DNA from 4 places in the Pseudoalteromonas sp. UBA6610 genome. Region 2 is predicted to be linked to each of the others. Evidence: predicted binding sites of a transcription regulator. Region 2 holds the regulator's gene; each other region holds the start of a gene.

Region 1 (5,780 bases), on a different contig from region 2:
GCTCACTTGCATTTTGAAGCTGTACTACACCATCGGCTAATACTTGCTGAAAATCATCGTTTTCAAGTGTGCCATCATTTAACCCCGTAATGAGCGATTGTAATGTATTAAGCACGTTTTCTTTGTGCGGCTTTTCGAGGGTAAAATCAAGCTGGCCTGGTGCTGCGCCTTCAAATTCGATTTTCATGCCTGCAAAATCGATTGGCTCATCCGTTACCTCACCTACTTGTGCGGGGCTCAGCGACACACCGTCGCGCAAAATTTCATAAGTATCAGGGTCGTTGGCGGTAGCGCCTGGTGTTATTACCACATTATACGTGTTCGCTGTTGCCGCTGCGGTTGGATCAGCATTGTAGTTATCTTGATGGAAACGGTCGAACTCTGTTTGGCCATCTACATAAACCGTGCCTGCTGCAATATTATTTGCAGGTGTAGTTACCGGGATCGCAGCTTGATTATCAGTAACATCAAGTCGTGCGTCGCTTTTCTCAAACGTATCAAAACCGTTATCGCTTGATTTAATACTTACCCCTTCAGCAATGGTTATAACATGCTGGCCTTGATCCCCGTTATAGGTGTACTCACCTGTTGTAGAGTCAAACTGGTATGGTTGAGTGCTGTCTTGGTAGCCTGAAAAAATAAACTTACCGTCTTCTGAGCGGGTATTCATTAAATTGACGAGTGTTTTTTGTATTTCACTCAGCTCAGCCGCGATAGACTCTAAATCATCTTGAGTATAAGCACCATTGCCCGCTTGAATAGCCAGCTCTTGGGCTTGCTGAATATTAGTATTTATACTTTGTAAAATGGTTTCTTCAGTTTCTAGGCGGCCATTTAACTGGTCAATATTTTTAGCGTGCTGCTCATTTGTTTGTATTTTATTTGAGTAAAGCATCCCTTGCGAAATAGCAGCAGGTGCTTCTGAGGTAGTTAAATACTTCTGCCCTGTTGTTACTTGCTCTTGTGCATTAGCAACACTTTGTTGGCTATCGAGTATTTTATTAATGTTGTTTTGGTACATTAAGTTATTTGATAAACGCATAATTACCTCGCTGCACTTAATAAGGTGTCAAAAATTTCTTGAGCTGCAGCCAACACTTGAGCTGATGCTGAATATGATTGCTGAAAACGCAGTAAATTGGCAGCCTCTTCATCTAGGTTTACACCTGAGAGCGACTCATACCACGCTTCTGATTGCTGGGCTAACGCATCAAATGCGCTGGCACTGGTAATGGCTTGGCCAGTGACTACGCCAATATCACTCACTAACCCTGAATAGGCTTGGTTAAACGTGTCATGATTGTCGGCAGCGGCTGTTGTCACTACATTTTTACGCACTAATTCGCCATTTTGTAAATCAGCGAGTTTTAAACCATTACGGTTATCATCAAAGCCGCCTTCGTTAAATTCAAGGGTAAAAGTGTCTCCAGTAGCTGGCGTGCCTTCAATATCAAAATCAAAGCCATAGTTGCTATAAGGTACGCCAGCCTGAGCCAGTACGCCCTCTGCTGGAGGCGTTACTGTAAACGTAGAGGTGCCATTTGCATCTGTAATTTGATATTCGTTTGCAGTGCCTGTTTTAACTAACGTGATATCGCCATTGGCTAAACCAGGGGTAGTGTTAAAGCCACCCGAGGTAACACTTGTTACTTCTCCGGCTGAAATAGTCGCTGTACCTACATTATCTATGCTGTTAGCTGTACGAATAGGCGATGCCAGTGCTAAGTCTTCACCGCGGCTTGTCGCAAGGGAAATACTGGTTGCCGCCTCTGAGTTAAGTTTAATTTGAAATTTATCCCCGATATTACCTGTACCTGCTACATCAATTTGTAAACCAAACGACTCCCCACTCGTAATATCATCTGAGTCGATAACACCTGATGGCGGTATCGCCGCTAAAGAGGCGCTGCCTATCGGCTCCCCTTTATTATCTATAGGCTGAATGCTCACTTCATTTGCATTAGCGGTATAAGTAACAATAAAGTCGCTGGCAGGCAGTTCACTGCCTTTACCAGCCTCAAGCGTGGCAGTTAAACTGGCGCCGCCGGTATTAGCTTGGTATGCATAAGCACCCACGGTAGGTATATTAAATATATCACCGCCTAGCTCGCCGTTAGCATCCATACCCAATTTATTTTGCTCGTTGAACGCATCTGCAATGGCCAATCCCATTTGGCCAATTTGGTTTTGTGCAGGCACGAGTATGTCGTCTCTAAAAGCCAACAAGCCGCCAATTTTGCCTTTTAATTTAGTTGCATCTATTTCTAGCGGCACAGCTTTGCCGCCGTTAACGTCAAGCGTCAATTCTTTAAAATTAGGATCGGGGTCGCCCGACAGTGAAAACAAGTTAAATGTACCGTTTTCCATAACTAAAGATTCACCGCTGCCCATAAAGACGAGTTTTTCGCCATTAGGGCCATCAAGTGTTTCTATATCAACAAGCTCTGATAATTCACGAATCGCTAAGTCGCGCTGGTTATAAATAGAGCTTGCGTCAGAGGCGTTATTTGTGCCATTTACGACTGCAATTTCTTGGTTTAACGTATTTATATTTTGGATAAGTGAGTTGGCTTCTTCAGAAAAAATCTCAAGCTGCTCATTTACTATACCTTGTTGCTCAAGCACGATACCCGAAAGCCTATCCATTTGATCAACTAAACTTTGCGCATCGGTCATTACTAATGAGCGAGCAACTGTTGAAGACGGCTGGTTTAGCGCCTCTTGCACGTTATTAAATAATGAATTTATACCCGTTGATAAGTTATTAGACTCTTCTGAAAAAATAGTATCAACACGGTTGGCTTCTGTTACAAATTGATCAAAAAACGATTTATTTGACGTGTCGCGGTTTAACTGCGACTGGGCAAACTCGTTCAATAACCTGTATGTTTCGCCGCGACCTACTTGGTTATCAACCATCGTGGTAAATTCAGTGCGCTCACGTACGTAGCCTTCTGTATTTACATTGGTGATGTTTTTACTGGTCGTTTGCAACAGCTCAGAGCTTGAACGCACCCCAGCACTGGCAATATTTAATAAACTAAACGACATATTACTTCACTCCTTGGGTAAACGCGCTTGTTGCAATATTTTTAAGCTCACTGCTATTTAGCACTTTTTTTATTTTACTCGCGTAATTAGGATCGGTTGCATAGCCTGCTTTTTGTAGCGAATCTAAAAATTCGTTTGGCTGTGCTGTTTTTTGTAATGCTTCTTCGTAGCGTGGGTTTTGCGTTAAAAAATCGACAAAGTCGTTCACGCTTTCTTTTATAGAATCGTAAGCTCTAAAACTTGCTTGCTTTTTAACAGGGGTACCTTGCTCAAATTCAAGCGTTACTTTACTTGCTTTATCGCCTTCCCAGCTTTTATCTGATTTAATATTGAACAGGTTATTTGAGCTATTCCCGTCGCTTTTATTAATAATATGCTTACCCCAACCCGTCTCAAGTGCCGCTTGGGCCACCATTACTGCAGGGTTTAAACCAATTTTTTCGGCCGCTGTTTTAGCATGCTCCCACACTGCACTAACAAACTCTTCAGCATTATCAAATGACGACTGCTGTGTAGGCTGTGTTGTGGTTTTAGTTTGTGTTGCCGCACTGCTGACTACTAAGTCATCTTTATTTGCTTGCTTTTCACTGTGCACCTTTTCGTGCGGCAGTTCAGAGCCTGCGCGTTTATCACTCATAAAGTCGTTAGTAGTTCTTAATACGGAGCCAGGCATAAAGTTCTCAGCCTCTGGTGAGAGCTGCTGAACAATTAAATCAGCCAAACCTAAAGACCCATTTGATGAAAGCTCAGAAGAGAGCTGCTGATCGTGCATTTCTTCAAAAAACTTTACGCTGCTAGAGTTAAACGGACTGTCTTCATCTTCAAATGCTTCGTTGGCTTTACGCATCCCTTTTAGAAGCATTTGGGTAAAAATAGCTTCAAATTGTGCCGCTGCTTTTTTTAGCGCCGCTTTAGAGGCATCAGTAGATGCATCACCGCTGTTTAAAGCGTCTTGACGTAAAGTATTAAGATTACTTAAATCAAAAAAGTTTTGCTTATCGAGGTGATTTGTTTCCATCAGCTTTTTGACACAAAAATGAATAATGCTTTAAGAAATGCAAAAATTGAGCCAAAGAAAGGTAAACAGTAAAAAGCTTAAGTACCTTTTGAGTACTTAAGATTTATTTGGAAGGGTAAACATTCTTAAAAACAATTAAATAACAACAAGCTGTCCGTTAATTGCACCCGCTTCTTTAAGCGCTTCTAAAATAGCCATTAGGTCTCCAGGTGCTGCGCCTACTTCATTTATAGCACGCACTAAGTCATCTAAGCTAACGCCGGGGTTAAATACAAACGCACGAGAATCATCTTGATTAACGTCAATAATACTTTGCTGTGTAACAACGGTTTCGCCTTCTGCTAACGGATTAGGCTGCGTTACATTTTGCTGTTCAGCAATTGTGACTGTTAGGCCGCCATGGGTTATTGCCGCAGGCTGGAGCTTCACATTTTTGCCAATGACAATCGTTCCCGTACGTGAATTAACAATAATCTTGGCTGAGGTATCAGCAGGCTTAAACTCTAGGTTTTCAAGCGTTGATAAATAAGACACTCGTTGCGATGCATCACGTGGCGCAATAACGCGTACTGAGGCAGCGTCAATAGCTTGTGCACTATTAGGGCCTACCAAATTGTTAATTGTTGCTTCTAAACGTTTTGCCGTTGTAAAGTCAGGGCGGTTTAAGTTAAAAGTAATGTAGTCGCCTTGCATAAAAGGGCTTTTAACTTCGCGCTCAACAGTGGCTCCATTAGGTACGCGGCCAACTGTCGGGGTGTTAATGACCACTTTACTGCCATCTAGCCCTTGTGCTCCTAAACCACCCACAATTAGGCTACCTTGTGCTATGGCGTATACGTTTCCATCCACCCCTTTTAAGAAAGTTTGTAACAAGGTGCCGCCACGTAAACTGCCTGCACTGCCAATAGAAGATACCGTAATATCAATTGTTTGACCCGGCTTTCTAAACGGCGGAAGCTCAGCGTGGACTGCCACTGCTGCTACGTTTTTAATTTTAGGGCTTTGTGTTGAAGGCAGCGTAATACCAAAACTGTTTAGCATGCCTCTAAAACTTTGTTGTGTGTAAGAGTTTTGCTCCCCTGTACCAGGTAGCCCCACCACTAAACCATAGCCTACCAATTGGTTGGCACGTACACCTTCAACCATAGAGACATCTTTTATACGCTCGGCGCTGGCAGAAAATTGCCAGCCTAGCAGTATGATCAAAATAAACGCTTTAATGCTATTCATACTACTATCCTCTAAAACGGAAATAACGAGCTACTAAAGAAACGTGTTAACCACCCTGGGCTTTGCGCTTCTTGTGTTTGTCCTTTACCTGAATATTGAATTCGGGCATTGGCAATTCTATTCGACTCAACCGTGTTATCGGCGCTTACATCTTGCGGACGTACAAGGCCTTCGAGCCTAATAAACTCTTCGCCGGTGTTAAGTGTTAGCCATTTTTCACCACGAATAACTAAGTTACCATTGGGTAAAACACGCATAACATTCACCGAGATGTCGCCCACTAAGCTGTTTGACTGATTTGATTTAGAGTCACCGGTAAATGATGAATCACTACCAATGCCAAACTGAATACTGTCGCCACCTATATTGACTGGTAAACCACCTAACCCAATAACGGGGTCTAGGCTGGCTTCGGTTTCTTTATCGGTTTCGGTTTTAGCGGCTTTTGTAGCTTGTGTTGACTCTTCAAGCTTAACGGTAA
Region 2 (5,780 bases):
ATGCACATTGCTAATATGATCTGAGTGCCTTTCTAGCTTTGCAAATTTATTATTTACATAGTCTCTAAGTGAATCAGTTACTTCTACGTGACGACCAGTTAGGTTTAGTTGCATAAGCATTTCCTCTTTGTTTTTTACGTCTTATATCAAACTCTTTCTCTGATTTGACGGTGGAATAGCTAGCGATTCACGGTATTTTGCTATTGTGCGTCTAGCTACTTTAATTCCTTGCTCTGCCAATATATCCGCAATTTTACTATCACTCAATGGTTTAGCTGAGTTTTCCGCGGCAATTAGCTTTTTAATTAGGGCACGTATTGCGGTTGATGAACACTCTCCGCCGTTTTCAGTGCTTACGTGGCTTGAGAAAAAATACTTAAGCTCAAAAATACCACGTGGCGTATGCATATATTTTTGCGTAGTAACACGCGAAATTGTCGATTCATGCATTTCTACCATTTCAGCAACATCGTTTAAAACCATTGGCTTCATGGCTTCGGGGCCATGTTCAAAAAATGCCTGTTGCTGTTTTACAATACAGTTAGTTACCTTAAGCAGCGTGTCGTTTCTGCTTTCAAGGCTTTTTATAAACCATTTAGCTTCTTGTAAGTGAGAGCGAATAAATTGGCTATCACCACTTGATTTTACGGTACGTGACATAGCCGCGTACTGACTATTTACGCGTATTTTTGGCATGCTATCTGGGTTTAGCTCTACCACCCAGCGGCCTTTTATTTTTTTAACCGACACATCCGGTATTACATACTCAGACTCTTCCCTTACTATTGTATCTGCTGGTTTTGGGTTGAGGGTATGTATTAGGGTCATGACCTCTTTAAGCTCGTCTTCTTTAAGCTTAGTCTTTTTCATTAATGTACGATAGTCGCGTGCCGCTAATAGATCAATGTGATCGGTTAAGATCATTTTAGTTTGTTCTATAAAAGGGGTGTCTTTATCAAACTGGTTTAGCTGAATACACAAGCACTCTTGTAAACTGCGCGCGGCTATACCTACAGGGTCAAATAACTGAATACGCTTTAAAACGGCTTCTATTTCGTCAAGTTCAACTTCAACTTCGTCATCGTTTTCTTGGTTAAAGCTCTCTAAAATTTCTTCGCAACTTAGCGTTAAAATACCCGAGTCATCTACAGCTTCTACAATGGCAATAGCAATGGCTTCGTCAGTTGGGCTAAAAGGAGTAAGCTGAAGCTGCCACATTAAATACTCATGTAGCGTTTCAGTAGAGGCACCTTGATAAATAGACTCATCTTCCGGCATTGGGCCTGAGGATGCAGCAGGGGCTGCGCTCATGTACTCATCCCAGGTTACATCCATTGCCATATCATCGCTAACGGTGTCTTTATTTAAAGCTTCGCCACTGTCTTGCTCGTACTCGCTGGTTGTATCGTCAGCCGATGCGCTTACGGTTACATCATCCGTATCTGCTTTTTGTTCATTTTTTCCAGCCGACTCTTCCGTGTAATCTTGCTCTTCTACTTCTAATAGCGGGTTGCTATCAAGTGCTTCTTGTATTTCTTGCTGGAGATCCAATGTACTGAGCTGCAGCAAGCGAATCGCTTGTTGCAATTGTGGAGTCATTGTAAGTTGCTGGCCCATGCGCAGCTGTAATGATTGCCTCATGTATCTCTAACAATCCTTTTATGTTGTTATAATTAATATTAGCAGATGCTTGTAGGTGTGGCTTAAATGTTACAGCCTAAATTGCTCGCCTAAATAAACATCGCGTACAGTTTTGTCATTTAATACGTGTTCTGGGGTGCCAGATGCAATTAGCTCCCCATGAGAAACAATGTAGGCTTTTTCACAAACATCAAGGGTTTCTCTTACATTGTGATCGGTAATTAATACGCCAATGCCACGGTTTTTAAGATGCTCTATTATTTTCTTTATATCTAACACTGAAATCGGATCAACACCAGCAAAAGGCTCATCCAATAAAATAAATTTAGGGTTTGCTGCCAGTGCTCTGGCAATTTCTACACGGCGGCGTTCACCACCAGAAAGCGCCATACCTTGGCTATCGCGAATATGCTGAATACTAAATTCATCAAGTAAGTTGTTAAGCGTTTCTTCTCGTGCGGCTTTATTGAGCTCTTTACGCGTTTCTAAAATAGCCATTAAGTTTTGATAAACTGTCAGCTTTCTAAATATTGATGACTCTTGCGGCAAATAGCCAATGCCTAAGCGGGCGCGGCTGTGCATAGGTAATAACGTAATGTCGTTATCATCAATAGAAATTTTACCTTTGTCGCTAGGTACTAACCCTACAATCATGTAAAAGGTGGTGGTTTTACCTGCGCCATTAGGGCCCAATAAGCCAACAATGCTGCCGGCTTCCACTTCAAGGCCTACATTTTTTACAACTTGGCGGCCTTTATAGCTTTTTGCTAATAGTTCTGCTTTTAAGGTGCTCATGGTTGACCTTCGTTACCTGTTTTTTCTTTAATTTTTGCTTCAACAGGCACTAAAATTGTATGGACACGATCCGTAGAGTTTTCGTCTTTTTCTGCGCTAATAAGCTGCTGCTGCATGTCGTAGGTAATACTTTTAGCATTAATTTTTTGACCGGCTTGTGCGACTTCAGCATCGCCAACAAGCGTTAAAAAGCGCTTTGCTACGTCGTAACGTACTTCGTTTGCGCTGGCACTCATTACGGTACCGTCGTCTTGTTTTTCTTCGAAGTAGGCTGGGCTGCCAGTGGCAATAAGGAGTTGTTTGTTATCCCCTAAGTCTTCACGTTTATGTACTTCGAGTCGGTCGGCTGTAATTTTGCGATTACCATGCACAATTTCGACGTTCTTTTCAAAAATACCTACGTTTTCTTTAAGTTGGCCTTCTTGACGGTCTGCACTAATAGAAATTTGATTTGCTGGCGGTTGAGCGGCAGGCTCAGCAGCAGAGGCGCTAAATGCAAGCATTAGCGATGGGATAATAAGTATTTTAGTGAGTTTATTGGTCATAATATATTGTTCGCGTATGGTTAATTAGTTTTATTACTTCGGTTTTTAAATCGGCTTCAAGGCCTTTACCTACAATTTTTAAATTAGGCCCAGTGACAACCACTGGCTGCTCAGAGCGCATTGTTAGCGCTTTAATGTCGACTTCGATGTTATCGGCATTGATGTTATCTATCATGGCGTTATCAACTAAATTTTTAGCAACCACATTGCCTTCTAAAATAAGTTGTTTATCTTCGTAAAGCGTTGCTTCGTCTGCATTTATTCGCCATGTTTGCTTTTCGTTATACAAGGTGAAAATAGGTTTTTCAAAAAATGTAAAACCAAGCTGTTGGTACAGCTCCATTTTAGCCGCAGTGACTTTATGGCTTATTTTGCCTTGCTCGTCATAGGCTGTTTGCTTAAGCTCTATAGCGGTGTAATCGGGCTTTGCAATTACTTCAGGTTCTTGCTCTGGCGCTACATTGGTTTGGGTAAAATAAGGGTACCAAAGCCAAACCATACAGCCGATGAATAACGCACTGAGTATAACGCGTGCTGCATTCATGAACTGGTGCCTTGTGTTGTAAGCGCTATGCCGTTCTCTAGCATAAGTAAATCTGTGAGCTCTCTAACGGCGCCAAAGCCGCCAGGCATTTGCGTAGTGTAATGCGATAAGCGCTTAATAAGCGGGTGCGCATCGTTTACTGCAACGGCAAAGCCAACGCGCTCCATTACTGGCATGTCAGGGCCATCGTCGCCAATGTAGGCTATTTGTTCATCAGTTAACTTTAAAGTGTTTTTGAGTTCTTGATAAGCAATAAGTTTGTCTTCTTGGCCTTGATAAATGTGCTGCACGGTTAAGCTGCTCATGCGAGTTTGCACTATCTTTGAGTGACGCCCCGTAATGACCGCAACTTCAAAACCGCTATTGATCAGCGCTTTAATGCCAAAACCATCTTTTGTATTAAATGCTTTTAATTCTTCGCCTTGGTTACCGAGGTAAATTCGGCCATCAGAAAATACACCATCAATATCGCATATGAGTAGTTTTACTTTTTTGGCGCGTGCTTTGGCATCATCGCTTAGCGGTTGATAGAGATCTTCAAATTGCATTTATAATACTCCTGCTTTTAAGAGGTCTTGCATATTTAAGGCGCCTATTGGCTGGTTTTTATCATTGACCACAATTAAACCATTAATACGTTTGTTTTCCATTATGTTTAGGGCTTCAGCTGCAAGTATATCGGCCATGGCAGTTGTGCACGACTTAGTCATAACCTGGCTAATAGCGGTGCTATGTATATCAACTCTTTGCTCTAAAATACGGCGTAAGTCACCGTCGGTAAAAAGGCCGGCAAGCTGTTGATTGTTATCTACAATAGCGGTCATGCCCAGCCCTTTGGCTGACATTTCTATTAACGCGTCTTTAATTGTTTGCGTTACACCTATGATAGGGGTGTTTGTGCCGCTGTGCATTACATCTTTTAAAGTGAGCAACAATCGCTTACCTAAACTGCCGCCAGGGTGAGAGAGTGCAAAGTCATCGGCGGTAAAGCCGCGTGCTTCTAAAAGCGCAACTGCCATTGCATCACCCATCGCTAAAGTGGCAGTGGTGCTTGCTGTAGGCGCTAAACCTAATAAACAGGCTTCTTGTTCTACTTTTATACATACGTGCACATCAGCAAGTGTTGCCATAGTAGAAAGCGGGTTGCCTGTCATCGATATTATTTTTGCGCCAAGGCGTTTAAGCACCGGAATAATATTAAGTACTTCGCTGGTTTCGCCCGAGTTTGATATAAGCATAACCACGTCATTTTTGGTTATCATGCCTAAATCACCATGGCTTGCTTCGCCTGGGTGAACAAAAAAAGCAGGGCTGCCTGTACTTGCAAGGGTAGCAGCAATTTTATTACCAATATGGCCTGATTTACCCATGCCAATAACAATAATGCGACCTTGGCAATCAAACATGAGCTGACACGCACTATGAAAGTTTTCGTCAACATATTGTGTAATATCAGCAAGCGCTTGGCGTTCAATGTTTAATACGCGTAAACCTTGCTCTATAAAATTTAGTTGTGCCATTGTTACCCTACTTGACTAAAAATATAACCTTGGTACGCCAAAAATGCGATGAGTAATAGGCCACCTTCTACTCTATTGATACGCTGAGAACCTCTAAAGTTCAATGACATAATAATAAGCGCAAGCGTAGCACCTAACATAATAAGTATGTCGCGGTTTGCAAGTGACGGGTCAACCACTGATGGGTTAATAATACCTGCAAGCGGTAATACCGCTAAAATATTAAATATATTTGAGCCCACAATATTACCTAGGGCTAAATCATCTTCGTTTTTAAGTACACCCGCTACAGAAGCTGCAAGTTCAGGCAAGCTTGTGCCAATGGCGATAATGGTTAAGCCAATAACTAAGTCGCTTAAACCAAAGTATTTAGCAATATCGACTGCTGAACCAACTAAAAAGTGTGAGCTAACAGGCAATAAAACCATGCCGACAATTAGCCATAAAACGGCTTTTTTAGTTGGTACATCGTTAGGAACCTCATCGCAGGCTTCTGAAACAAAAGGATCATCTTGATTTTTGGCGCGCAAAGAAACCACAATCAAGCCGCCAATAAACACAGCAAATGCAACTAGCAATGCCACCCCTTCGGTGAGTGAGAAGTAGTTGTCTGAAAATACATACCACGTAGCCAAGGATACCAGCATAACAAGCGGCATTTCGCGTTTTAAAGTGCTTGATGACACACTCAAAGGGCGTAGCAGCGCAGTAATACCTAACACAAGTAAGATGTTT
Region 3 (5,780 bases), on a different contig from region 2:
ATAGCCGTTGCGAGCAATTTTAAACCTGTGCTGCAAACGCTGGTAACTAACCCAGCCCTGAAAAATATTAATATTAAAATATCAGCTGCTTCTAGCGGCGTATTACACTCACAAATTATGCATGGTGCACCGTACGATATTTTTTTATCAGCCGACGCTGCACGCCCACACGCACTGATCAAAGACGGCTTTGCACTTAAAAATAGCTTAACCACCTATGCGATAGGTTTATTAGCGCTGTGGCAGCCAAGCAACTCAGTTATTAATCATAAATTAGCCATTGCTAATCCAAGGTTTTCGCCATATGGGCAATCATCGGCGCATTATGCTAAAAACTATATAAAAACACCGTATGAATTTGTGTATGGAAATAATATTACCCATGCGTTTCAATTTGTAGAAACAGGCAATGCCGCTAAAGGCTTGGTCGCGTTATCTACGTTAAAGTCGGCGTATCGCAAAACTAAAAATAAAAAATATTTAAATTACACGCTTATCGAACCTGAAAAATACCCTGAAATAACGCAGCAAGGCGTTATCATAAGCGCGACTAAGCATTTAACAACAGCTAAAAAGTTTATGGCTTTTTTAAATGACCCCTCAACCGCAAAAACATTATTAGAGCTTGGTTATAAAGCAAAGGAAAGTGATGTTAGCAAGTGATGTAACAGCGCTGTGGCTTACAATTAAACTTGCCTTTATAACGGCTGCTATTTTGTTGATTATATGCATTCCGCTTGCATGGCAGCTAGCCAGTTATAAAGGTAAGTTAAAGCCTATATTAGAAGCACTTATAGCAATGCCTTTGGTGCTGCCGCCTACGCTAATGGGCTTTTATTTATTGGTATTGTTTTCACCTACTCATGCATTTGGCCAGTTTTGGTTTTGGCTAACGGGTACGCAGCTCGCGTTTAGTTTTCAAGGGGTGGTTATTGGCTCGTTATTTTACTCTCTCCCTTTTGTGATGCAGCCGTTACTGGCGGGCTTTAAACAAATAAATACTACTTATAATCAAGCTGCTATTGCCTTGGGGATCAGCCCGTTTAAGCGTTTTATGTATTTAACGTTACCGCTATTAAAGCCAAGCATAGGTAGTGCCTTTGCACTGGGCTTTGCTCATACATTAGGAGAATTTGGTTTAGTGCTAATGATTGGTGGCAATATACAAGGCGAAACCCAAGTGGTGTCTATTGCATTGTACGACCATGTAGAGTCGCTTAATTATGGGGCAGCGCACCAATTGTCGTTGGTATTGCTAGCAATCTCGTTTGCGTGTTTAGTATTGTTGTTTAAATTTAATAAAACCGTGATAAACGGAGCTGCTAATCGTGCTTAAAATACAATGTCATCAACGTTTGGACGATTTTGAATTACATGTTGATTTAGCTATAAATCAATTTGATATTTTAGGGGTGTTTGGCCCTTCGGGCTCTGGCAAATCGAGCTTATTACAGGCGATAGCAGGGCTTACTACGGCGCAAAATGTGTGTATAAATAATCATAATATTACCCATTTAAGGCCCGATAAACGCCTACTTACTTTACAGCTGCAGTCGTGCCCGTTATTTCCACATTTAAATGTGATGGGTAATTTACTGTTTACTCACAAGCATTGTAAAAATAAAAGTAACAACCTAACGCCTGATCAGGTAATTGATTTATTAGCATTAAACCCATTACTAAATCGTGATGTGTCGGGGCTTTCGGGCGGGGAGAGCCAGCGCGTAATTTTTGCAAGAACACTACTAAGTGGGCAATCTGTTGTTTTACTTGATGAGCCATTTAGCGCCTTAGATTGGTCAACGCGTTTTACTATGTTGGGGGCTATTCAGCAACTTAATAAATCCCATGGTATTAAATTTATTATTGTTAGCCACTCTTTAAAAGAGCTACTTTATTGCAGCGATACATTACTTCATATAGCGAAAGGCAGCGTGCTCCAGTGCGGTGCAACACAAGAAGTGGTGCAAAGTATTTATACAAATAAGAGCCAAACGCCGCTCAGTATACTTAGTTATAGTAAGCCTGAATTTAATGAGGCTTTTGGTCTTTACCAGCTTACTCTTAGTAATAGCCAACAGCATTTATATGCAGTGCCTTCGCTGGTAAAACAAAACCATAAGTTAATTATAGAAAGCAGCCAAATAACCTACAACAAAGTAAAACCAATTAACGAGAGCAGTGCAAACGTGCTAATAGGTATACTTGAAAATGCCCAGCAGCTTGATGAGCAATGGTTGCTAACTGTTAATGTAGATACGCAATTACTGTATTGCGCGGTGTCTAAAAGGCAATGGCAGCAAAGCGCTGTAAGCCTAGGCGAGCAGATTTATTTGACAATAAATAACGTAGAAACGCTAAATTAGGCTCTAAAAAGCAGTCATGTATTTACCATGTACTAAATTAAGCGCTGCAAACAGGGCAGTGCTTATTTTTAACAATGTTAAAACGGTTAAACTCCATACTCAAACCATCTACAAGTAATAGCTGCTCGGTGAGTTTACTAGGCAGTCCTGCAATAATTTTAAGTGCTTCAGTCGCTTGAATACTGCCAATAAGCCCTACAATAGGAGAGAGCACGCCTGACTCTGAACAGCTTTGAGTTTGTTCGCCAAAAAGCTGTGACACACACCCGTAGCAATGGCTATTAGGCGCCATTGTAAAGCAAGCTACTTGTCCCTCTAACCTTATGGCAGAGCCAGAAACCAAGGGCGTACGGGTGTTATAGCAGGCGCTGTTGAGCAAATTACGTGTTGCTAAGTTATCAGTGCAGTCAATAACTACATCTACTTTGCTAAGTAGTTGTTCAAGGTGCGAATTTTCATTTAAAAATTCATCAATAGTGTGGATCTCTATTTCATCATTTAACTGAGTTAACTGTTTTTTTGCACTGTGGGTTTTTAAGCACCCAACATCACTTTGTTTATAGAGCACCTGCCTTTGCAAGTTAGTTGCATCAACCACATCGTTATCTACAAGCGTTAACGTACCTACGCCCGATGCCGCTAAGTACTGCGCAACTGGGCAGCCTAATCCACCTAACCCCACAATAAGAGCATGACTTTGCCATATTTTTTCTTGTCCATCTATATCTAGCTGAGGAAGCATAATATGGCGAGAATAGCGTAATTGCTGCTGATACGTTAAAGGGGGTTTTTGCATTAATGAGTTCTCATAATTTTTTTTAACAATACCAATTAGTTAAAACCTAGAGCAAGTAAAGCTTAAAAATTCTTTGCACTGTTTACGCCCAACAAAGCTGCTTAAATAGTGCAAAGCGAAATAAATATTAATTCCCAAAAATATAAGTAACTGAAAAACCTACCTATTAATTGTTGGCTTAGTAATTGCTGAAGGCGGTTAACGTTAATTTAACAATCGTCGCAGTGTTATTACTACCAAAGTCGTACTCACTGCTTAAAATAATAATCGTTACAAGGAAAAAAACATGCAACCGAGTTCTGGGTTTAATCTCATATCGTTTAGCGGAAAAATGAAAATACTACATTTAAGCTGGATGGTGTTTTTTATCTCTTTTTTTGTATGGTTTAACCATGCTCCATTATTAGGGGCAATAGCGGGCTCGCTAGGTATAACTATGGCACAGGTAAAAACGCTGCTCATTTTAAATGTGGCCTTAACCATTCCCGCGCGTGTTGTTGTTGGCATGCTGACAGATAAGTTTGGCCCGCGTATTGTTTATGCCGCTTTACTTATTTTATGTAGCATACCGTGTTTTATGTTTGCTATGGCCACTACATTTGAGCAAGCCGCTATCGCGCGTTTTGCACTAGGCTTTATTGGAGCAGGCTTTGTAGTGGGCATTCGTATGGTGAGCGAGTGGTTCCCGGCAAACGAGCTTGGTACAGCAGAAGGTATTTATGGTGGCTGGGGTAATTTTGGCTCGGCTGCCGCTGCCATGTTACTACCTGTATTAGCGCTTATGTTTGGCGGTGACGATGGCTGGCGCTATGCCATTGGTTTAACAGGCGTACTTAGCGTTATTTTTGGTGTTATTTGGTACATAAACGTAACCGATACACCAAAAGGGGGGACGTACTTTAAGCCTAAAAAAGTAGGCGCAATGGAAGTAACCAGCAAAAGTGACTTTGTATTATTGCTTATTATGAAATTACCTATGTATGGCGCACTGGCTTTGCTTACTTGGAAGTTGTCTCCTACAGGCGCTAATTTAATTTCTGCCAATTTTGTTTTAGCCGTTTATGCATTTTTAGTGCTGTTATACGCCTACGAGGTATATAAAACCTTTGATATAAACGGACATATCTTTAAACAACCCGTGCCAGAATCACACCGCTACGAATTTAAACAAGTAGCTGTACTTAATATTTTATATTTTACCACCTTTGGCTCAGAGCTGGCCGTTGTATCTATGCTGCCATTATTTTTCATGGAAGTATTTGGCCTCGATATGGTGTACGCAGGTTTACTGGCCTCTGCCTATGCGTTTATGAATTTAGCCTCGCGCCCGGGTGGTGGTTGGATCTCAGATAGAATGGGCCGTCGTAAAACACTTATTGTCCTTACCTCAGGGTTAGCTGTTGGCTACTTTGTTATGGGCTTAGTTGACGCTAGCTGGCCACTTTGGCTTGCAGTAGCTGCTGCCATGGCGTGTTCGTTCTTTGTGCAAGCTGGTGAGGGAGCGGTTTTTGCTGCTGTGCCACTTATCAAACGCCGCTTAACAGGGCAAATTGCAGGTATGACAGGCGCTTACGGTAACGTTGGCGCGGTGGTGTATTTAACGGCGCTCTCATTAGTGGATTACCAAACTTTCTTTATGATTATTGCTGCCAGTGCATTGTTAGGTTTAGGGGCGTTATTTTTCATGAAAGAGCCAGATGGGCACATCACAGAAGTAAACGAAGATGGCTCTGTTGAACTTATTTCAGTGACTTAAGGCAGCGTTAACCATGTTTGATGAAACCCAACACGCTCAAGTTCGTAATAATACGCTAGATGTTTCTTTTGGTGGGCACAGTGCCGCGGGCATAAAAGATGAAAATCAAGATGCGTTTGCTGCTTTAAATACTGAGCACGAACAACAAGAAACAAAAGGCGCTATTGCGTGCTTAGCGGATGGGTGTTCATCAGCTAAAAATGCCAAACAAGCATCGCAGCTCAGTGTTACTCATTTTATAAATGAGTATTTAAATACACCCGACAGTTGGGCGGTCAAAAAATCGGTTTCTAAGGTTTTAGCTAGCTTAAATCAGTGGTTATATTCGCAATCAGTTAACTATAACCACTTAGGGCAACGCCAAGCAGATTGGATGACCACCTTTACGGCGCTTATATTAAAATCAGCTACGGGGTATATATTTCATTTAGGCGATACTCGCATTACGCGTTTACGCGATAATCAAATGGAAGCGATAACGCGGGATCATAAAGTAAATGATACGCTCACTCGTGCTTTAGGCGCGCAGTCACATCAAGAAATTGATGTTTACGAAGTTGACCTAAAAGCCGGTGATATTTACATACTGACTTGCGATGGTGTGCATGATGTATTGCCCTATAGTGAAATTGCCAACGAAATAAACGCCCATAACAACTTAGAGCAGGCAGCAAAGGCCATTACCTCACGCGCTATAGCACAAGGCAGTGATGATAATGTGAGTTGTTTATTAGTGAAGGTAAATAGCATTGCGCAGCAAAATCTAGATGAGCTTTATCAATCGTTAACGCAGCGAAAAATACCACCCGCATTAGAGGTTGGCCAAATAATTGATGGATATACGGTTATTCGTAAAATCAAC
Region 4 (5,780 bases), on a different contig from region 2:
AACTGGTAAAAAGCCATGATCGGGTTGGCCGCATGGCCGATACCATAGAATACTCTAACGTCGTATTTCCTTTGGCACGCTTTGATAGTAATTTACTGGCGCAGCTACACAAAACCATTGGCTCATCTATGGTAATTGAAGGCCCGTGGCTTATTATCAAGCATTTATATATTGAAAGGCGCATGACACCGCTTAATTTATTTTTAGAAAACGCCAGCGAAGAAAGTGCTGCCGATGCAATAGAAGAGTACGGCCAAGCACTTAAAGAAATGATTGCGGTAAATATATTCCCAGGCGATATGCTGCTTAAAAACTTTGGGGTAAGCAAACACAAGCGCATTATTTTTTACGACTACGATGAGGTTCAATACTTAACAGATATGAACTTTAGGGCGTTACCTAAGGCCAAAAGCTATGATGATTACTTAACTGATGAACAAAGTTACTCAGTTGCGCCGCAAGATGTTTTTCCTGAGCAACTTTGTACCTTTGTTATGCCAAACCCAAAGTACAAACAGTTTTTGCTCAGTACACACCCCGAGCTTGTTGATGTTAGTTTTTGGAAGCAAGCTCAGCAAAATATAAAAAAGGGTCATGTTAGTCACATATACCCATACCCGACAGCACAACGCTTTATTCATCACTGGTAAGCGTTAAAGGACACACAATGAACATAAGTAAAATAGATTTAAATTTGCTGGTTTACCTCGACACCCTATTACGTGAGTGTAACGTAACCCGCGCCGCTAACCAGTTAAGTATTACTCAACCAGCTATGAGTAACGGCCTTAAGCGTTTAAGAAACTTGTTTAACGATCCAATTTTGGTACGTACCAGTGAAGGTATGGTCCCCACAGAGCGTGCTATAGAGCTGCAACCGGTTATTCGCGGTATATTAATGACCCTAGAAGAAACCCTCGCACCTAATCGCGAATTTGAAGCCAGCCAAAGTAAACGTGTATTTAGAATAATGGCCAGTGACTATGCAGCCAGTACATTAGCGCCAAAGCTTTTAAGTAAACTTCATGAAGAAGCGCCCGATACAACCCTAGATATACTTACGCCTAGTGATGTAACATTTCATGATGTTGAAAATGGTAAAGTGGATATGGCAATTAACCGCTTTGAAAACCTTCCGCAATCTTTTCATCATAAACGTATATGGAAAGACAGCTTTTGCTGCTTAGTAAAAGCCGACAACCCAATTATCGAAAACTTTAGCCTAGACAGCTATTTAAAAGCCCGCCACATATGGGTAAGTAAAACCGGCTTTGGGGTTGGCGTAGGTATGGACCCTAAAGATGTACAAAAGCTAGGTTGGGTAGATGAAGCACTTGCCCATTTTGGTAAACACCGAAATATTGCCACGTTTACCCGTAATTACCACGTAGCCATTCATTTAGCAAAAGAGCAAAATTTAGTGGCGACCTTACCCTCAAAGGCTGCCAATATTTACTTAGATGATGCAGGCCTTAAAATTTTAGAGCCTCCATTTCCTATACCACCTTTTGAACTAGATATGATTTGGAGCCCTTTACTGCATCGCGATGCAAGTCATATTTGGTTACGCCAAAAAGTAGCCGAAGTGGCGGATGAGCTTAAATAACCTTATTACAAAAGCCATGTAAAATTTGCGAGGTTGTTTTATTTTAAATAGCCTTGCAGCTTGCTGAATAAAGAAATAATCAATAATTACAATAGTTTAAAAATTAAAATGAAATTGGAATGGCCTTTGCTTTGGTTACTATGAAACTTAAATTCATGTAAAGAGAGGTCATTATGAATACCCATCAAGGAACAGAAGCAACTCATATTACTGACATCATCCAAGTAATGAACAGTGGCATTGATTTTTATCAAAAAGCGCAAGAGAAAGTTGAAGACCCAGCCATTGGCGCATTATTTCAACGCATGATTGACGCACGAAAAGTAAGTGTTGAGCGCTTACAACCTTATGCTGTTAACGAAAAAGGTGAGCGTGAAGACGGCTCTTCTTTTGCTGTAGAAGCACGCAGAGCTTACACAGCCCTACTTACTACGTTTAGTTCTCATAACGATAAAACATACGTTAAAGAGCTTGAAGAGGTAGAAGATAAAACACTTGAAGAAATTAAAGCAGCGATGGATAAACCACAGCCAGCCGACTGTGAAGCAGCCTTAGCGAAAACCTTGCTAACGATGCAAAGCTGCCACACCGAAATGAGCCGTATGCAAAAGCATTAATTTTCAATTGCATATATTTAAAACCCAGCCTAGCCGCTGGGTTTTTTATTATTTCAACGTCCAGTTTAAACCCTGCTATGTATAGCCAAGTCCAAAATGCCTCATTTAGTATTATCAAAGCCATACAGGGGGTATACCAATCCGTAATAATGTTTAATTAAGCGAATTGGTATAATTTAACGCTGAGGTAAGGCGCAACACAATAAAAAATCGCGGTTTACAAATAAATGCTAAAAAGGCTAAATACAAAAAAAGGGCCTAACGGCCCTTTGAACTTAAATAACATAAGGGAGTGTTATTTATTAAAAACGGTATTCTGCGCCTACATAGTAATAAGCACCATTAAAGCCAAATGGCGCTGAACGGCGAGAGTATTCAAATACCCCATCGCTGCTTACAATCGTATTGCCATTTGAATCTACAATTGTGCCCGAGCGTGAGTTACCAATGGTGTTTTTATCTGGGTACACGTCAAATAAGTTATTTGCACCAATATTTACAGATAAATCTTCAGTAACGAAGTAATTAACTTTAACGTCAGTTAAAATTTCTGCACCGTAGGTTTGGCGTCCGCCATCTTCTACTGTGTATTCACCAAAGCGGTTGAGTGAAAGGTTTACAGTCCAATCACCACGCTGATAAAGTGCACTTAAGTTGATGCGATCTTCTGGTTGCCACTCTTCAATAATTGAAATTTCTTGATCAGAGAAAACATCTTCAACAGGTACGGTTTCAAGCCCTGAGCCCGATGGCGTAAATAACGATACCACCTCAGTTTCAGTAAAGTTAGCTGCTAAAGTAAAATCAAGCGTGCCACCTAACCCCTCGGTATTCCAAGTAGCTACAAAATCAATACCCGAAGTTTCGGTATCTGCACCATTTAAGAAAAACTGCCCTGCACCTGCACCTGAACTGATTAATGCAGCATCAAGGCTTGAAGAAAGCCCTTTGCCTAAACGATTACTAATTACTATGCGGTCGTCAATATCAATTGAGTAGTAATCCACAGTAACATTAATGTTATCCGTTACGTTGTAGACAATACCTAAACTACGGTTTTGCGATTTTTCTTCTTTAAGTTTTGGAATACCTAAACTTTGTGCAAGGGTTGAATCGTTTCTGAATGTACCTACTTCTTCAGCAACTAATGAGCCGTCTTCAGCCACAACGAATTGCGTGCTGATATTGTTAAAATACAATTGCTGCATTGATGGCGCTCTAAAGCCTGAGCTTAATGCACCACGCAGTGACACATCATCAGTAATTGCCCAGTTACCTGCAAGCTTAAAGTTTACCGTGTCGCCAAAGCCTTTGTAATTATCGTAACGCAGTGCGCCTGATAAAATGACATCTTCAATTAGGTAGGTTTCTGCATCAAGGTAAAACGAAATTACATCGCGTGACTCATCAACCGATGATGCCGGCGAAGAACCACCAAAACCTTGCGTACCGCCAGAGGCATCTTCAGAGCCTACACCGCCACTTAAACCACTATAAATACTTACCCCATCAAGGGTGTCGTAATCACGATAAGCATATTCGCTGCCCTCTAAAATACGGTATTCATCGGTACGAATTTCTGCACCCATAGCCAGCGAGTAGTCATCAAAGTTTTGCGTAAAATCTATATTAATGGTTTGCAGTGATAACTCCATGCCATAGGCATAGGCTTCACGCGGAATAGTACTACGAATATCAGCGGCACTTAAACCTTGCTCGTAACGTAAAAAGTTAGCGTACGAGGCATTAATTGTGTCACTTGTTGTGTAATCAATGCTGTTTTCACCGTAGGTGTACGATACATCTAAACTTGCATCGTTATCAAAATCGGTTTTGTAACCAAAGTTGTAAGAAATATCATCAATTGTGGTATTAATTTTAGGTAAAAAGCCTAACGGGATAGTTGCATCGTTATCTTGCAAAACAGGGTTACCGCCCGCATTCGCATTATGACGGAAAAACGCTGCTGATTCGTTATCGCGCGTTGAATAAGTAATAAAGCCATACAGCTCACCATCACCTAACTCATACCCTGTATTAACGGTTAAGCCAAATTGTTGTGAGTCGGCATCACCAATACGAAAAGTGTCTCTGTCGGCGGTCAGTTCACGCGGATCGCCTGCCAGTAAAGTACCGTCGCTAAGCTCTGTACAGCCATAAAACTGACACGAGCCGTGCAAACCTGCGCGGTTAGTAGGCGAGCGGTCGCGGTAATTAAGTGTTGCATTTAAGTAGCCGCTATCACCTAGGGCAAACCCTTTATTAAAATCAACGTTTACTGTTTCGCCATCACCCTCTGAGTATTGGCCGTAATTAACCGCTGCTTTGCCGCCTTCACTACCATCTTTTAGTACAATATTAATTACACCGGCAATTGCATCTGAGCCGTATTGCGCTGCTGCGCCGTCTCGTAAAACTTCTATACGTTTAATAGCTGAGGCTGGAATAGCATTCATATCGGTACCTGCGGTACCACGCCCTACTGAGGTATTGATATGAATAATACTTGCCTGGTGGCGGCGCTTACCATTAATAAGCACAAGTGTTTGGTCAGGCCCTAAACCACGCAGTGTTGCAGGTCGTAAGGCGTCAGTGCCGTCACTGATTGACGAGCTTGAAAAGTTAAATGAAGGTGCAATAGATTGCAACATACGGCCAACTTCGGTTTGGCCTGTGTTTTCAAGTGCTTCAGCACTTAAAATATCAACGGGTACGGGTAAATCTTCTACTGAGCGCCCTGCTACGCGGCTACCTACAATAGCAATTTTTTCTATTTTCTCTTGTGCAACATCCTCTGCTGCATTCACACCGTGTGAATTTGCTGCAAGCAATGCTGGTAATACAGCTGCACTAACCCCTGAAAGCTTCATCATGTTGTTATCTTTCCTATTGATTTGTTTGAGTTTTATACTCAGTAAACCATTTTGATCAACAACCGCATCGAGCTCAGTCCCACTTAATAATGCTTGCAGTGCATCTAATTGGGTATAAAAACCATAAACCGAATTTGCTTGGTAATTTTTTGCCAACTCATAAGAAAACACCACGGTTTGCTCTGTTTGTTTAGCAAATTCTATTAAGGCTTTGTCTGCTCGCTGCGCTTGTATATCAAATTGCACCATTTGCCCAGTGGTCTGTGTTGCCCCTTGCACACTCAAGCTAAAAATAGCCGGAGCAAGTACACTTAAACCACTAAATAAATGCGTTTGGTTACTGCGCAATTTATATAAACAGCTGACAAACAAAATTCCTCTATAGTTTTTTATCTTTTTTTTAAACTTTTTTTTAAACTTTTTTTTACTAATAACATTTAAAGATGCAACTTTACCTAACATTTGTTTGATATGCATAACATTTCTTATGATTTAGTTTGCTGTGTTAGGCTCACCATATGTTCACCTAAACGCTCATGCTCAATTGCAAAGTTAGTCTGTAAACTCTCAAGTAGCCCCTCAACATCGCCAGCTTTAAATACACCTGCCACTTTTATATTGGCAAGCTCATCGCTTGAAAGCTCAAAACGCGTAGAGGTGTAACGGCTCACTTCATTTAATGCA

The links. The regulator sigma-54, encoded in region 2, starts transcription at its own class of promoters, with help from an activator protein. The targets are predictions, from matches to a motif close to GTTGGCACGNNNNTNGNNT.
Region 1: a site for sigma-54 is predicted at 4,107-4,125, ahead of flgJ (flagellar assembly peptidoglycan hydrolase FlgJ). Genes of this name have one in related genera too.
Region 3: a site for sigma-54 is predicted at 3,335-3,353, ahead of B4F91_RS15710 (NarK family nitrate/nitrite MFS transporter). Genes of this name have one in related genera too.
Region 4: a site for sigma-54 is predicted at 1,720-1,738, ahead of B4F91_RS12465 (ferritin-like domain-containing protein). Genes of this name have one in related genera too.

The regions. Positions count from the first base shown of each region.
Region 1 is NZ_DJHW01000061.1:15,637-21,416, reverse strand. Features, by position in the region: gene flgL (flagellar hook-associated protein FlgL) at 1-1,042, opposite strand, end outside; gene flgK (flagellar hook-associated protein FlgK) at 1,045-3,051, opposite strand; gene flgJ (flagellar assembly peptidoglycan hydrolase FlgJ) at 3,053-4,069, opposite strand; gene B4F91_RS07860 (flagellar basal body P-ring protein FlgI) at 4,205-5,299, opposite strand; gene flgH (flagellar basal body L-ring protein FlgH) at 5,311-5,780, opposite strand, start outside.
Region 2 is NZ_DJHW01000097.1:9,916-15,695, reverse strand. Features, by position in the region: gene hpf (ribosome hibernation promoting factor) at 1-114, opposite strand, end outside; gene B4F91_RS13120 (RNA polymerase factor sigma-54) at 142-1,641, opposite strand; gene lptB (LPS export ABC transporter ATP-binding protein) at 1,711-2,436, opposite strand; gene lptA (lipopolysaccharide transport periplasmic protein LptA) at 2,433-2,981, opposite strand; gene lptC (LPS export ABC transporter periplasmic protein LptC) at 2,971-3,525, opposite strand; gene kdsC (3-deoxy-manno-octulosonate-8-phosphatase KdsC) at 3,522-4,073, opposite strand; gene B4F91_RS13095 (KpsF/GutQ family sugar-phosphate isomerase) at 4,074-5,045, opposite strand; gene B4F91_RS13090 (calcium/sodium antiporter) at 5,048-5,780, opposite strand, start outside.
Region 3 is NZ_DJHW01000116.1:25,765-31,544, forward strand. Features, by position in the region: gene modA (molybdate ABC transporter substrate-binding protein) at 1-663, shown strand, start outside; gene modB (molybdate ABC transporter permease subunit) at 650-1,336, shown strand; gene B4F91_RS15700 (ATP-binding cassette domain-containing protein) at 1,329-2,366, shown strand; gene B4F91_RS15705 (HesA/MoeB/ThiF family protein) at 2,404-3,162, opposite strand; gene B4F91_RS15710 (NarK family nitrate/nitrite MFS transporter) at 3,449-4,918, shown strand; gene B4F91_RS15715 (bifunctional protein-serine/threonine kinase/phosphatase) at 4,932-5,780, shown strand, end outside.
Region 4 is NZ_DJHW01000094.1:5,388-11,167, forward strand. Features, by position in the region: gene aceK (bifunctional isocitrate dehydrogenase kinase/phosphatase) at 1-650, shown strand, start outside; gene B4F91_RS12460 (LysR family transcriptional regulator) at 668-1,606, shown strand; gene B4F91_RS12465 (ferritin-like domain-containing protein) at 1,780-2,223, shown strand; gene B4F91_RS12470 (TonB-dependent receptor plug domain-containing protein) at 2,526-5,558, opposite strand; gene B4F91_RS12475 (FecR family protein) at 5,582-5,780, opposite strand, start outside.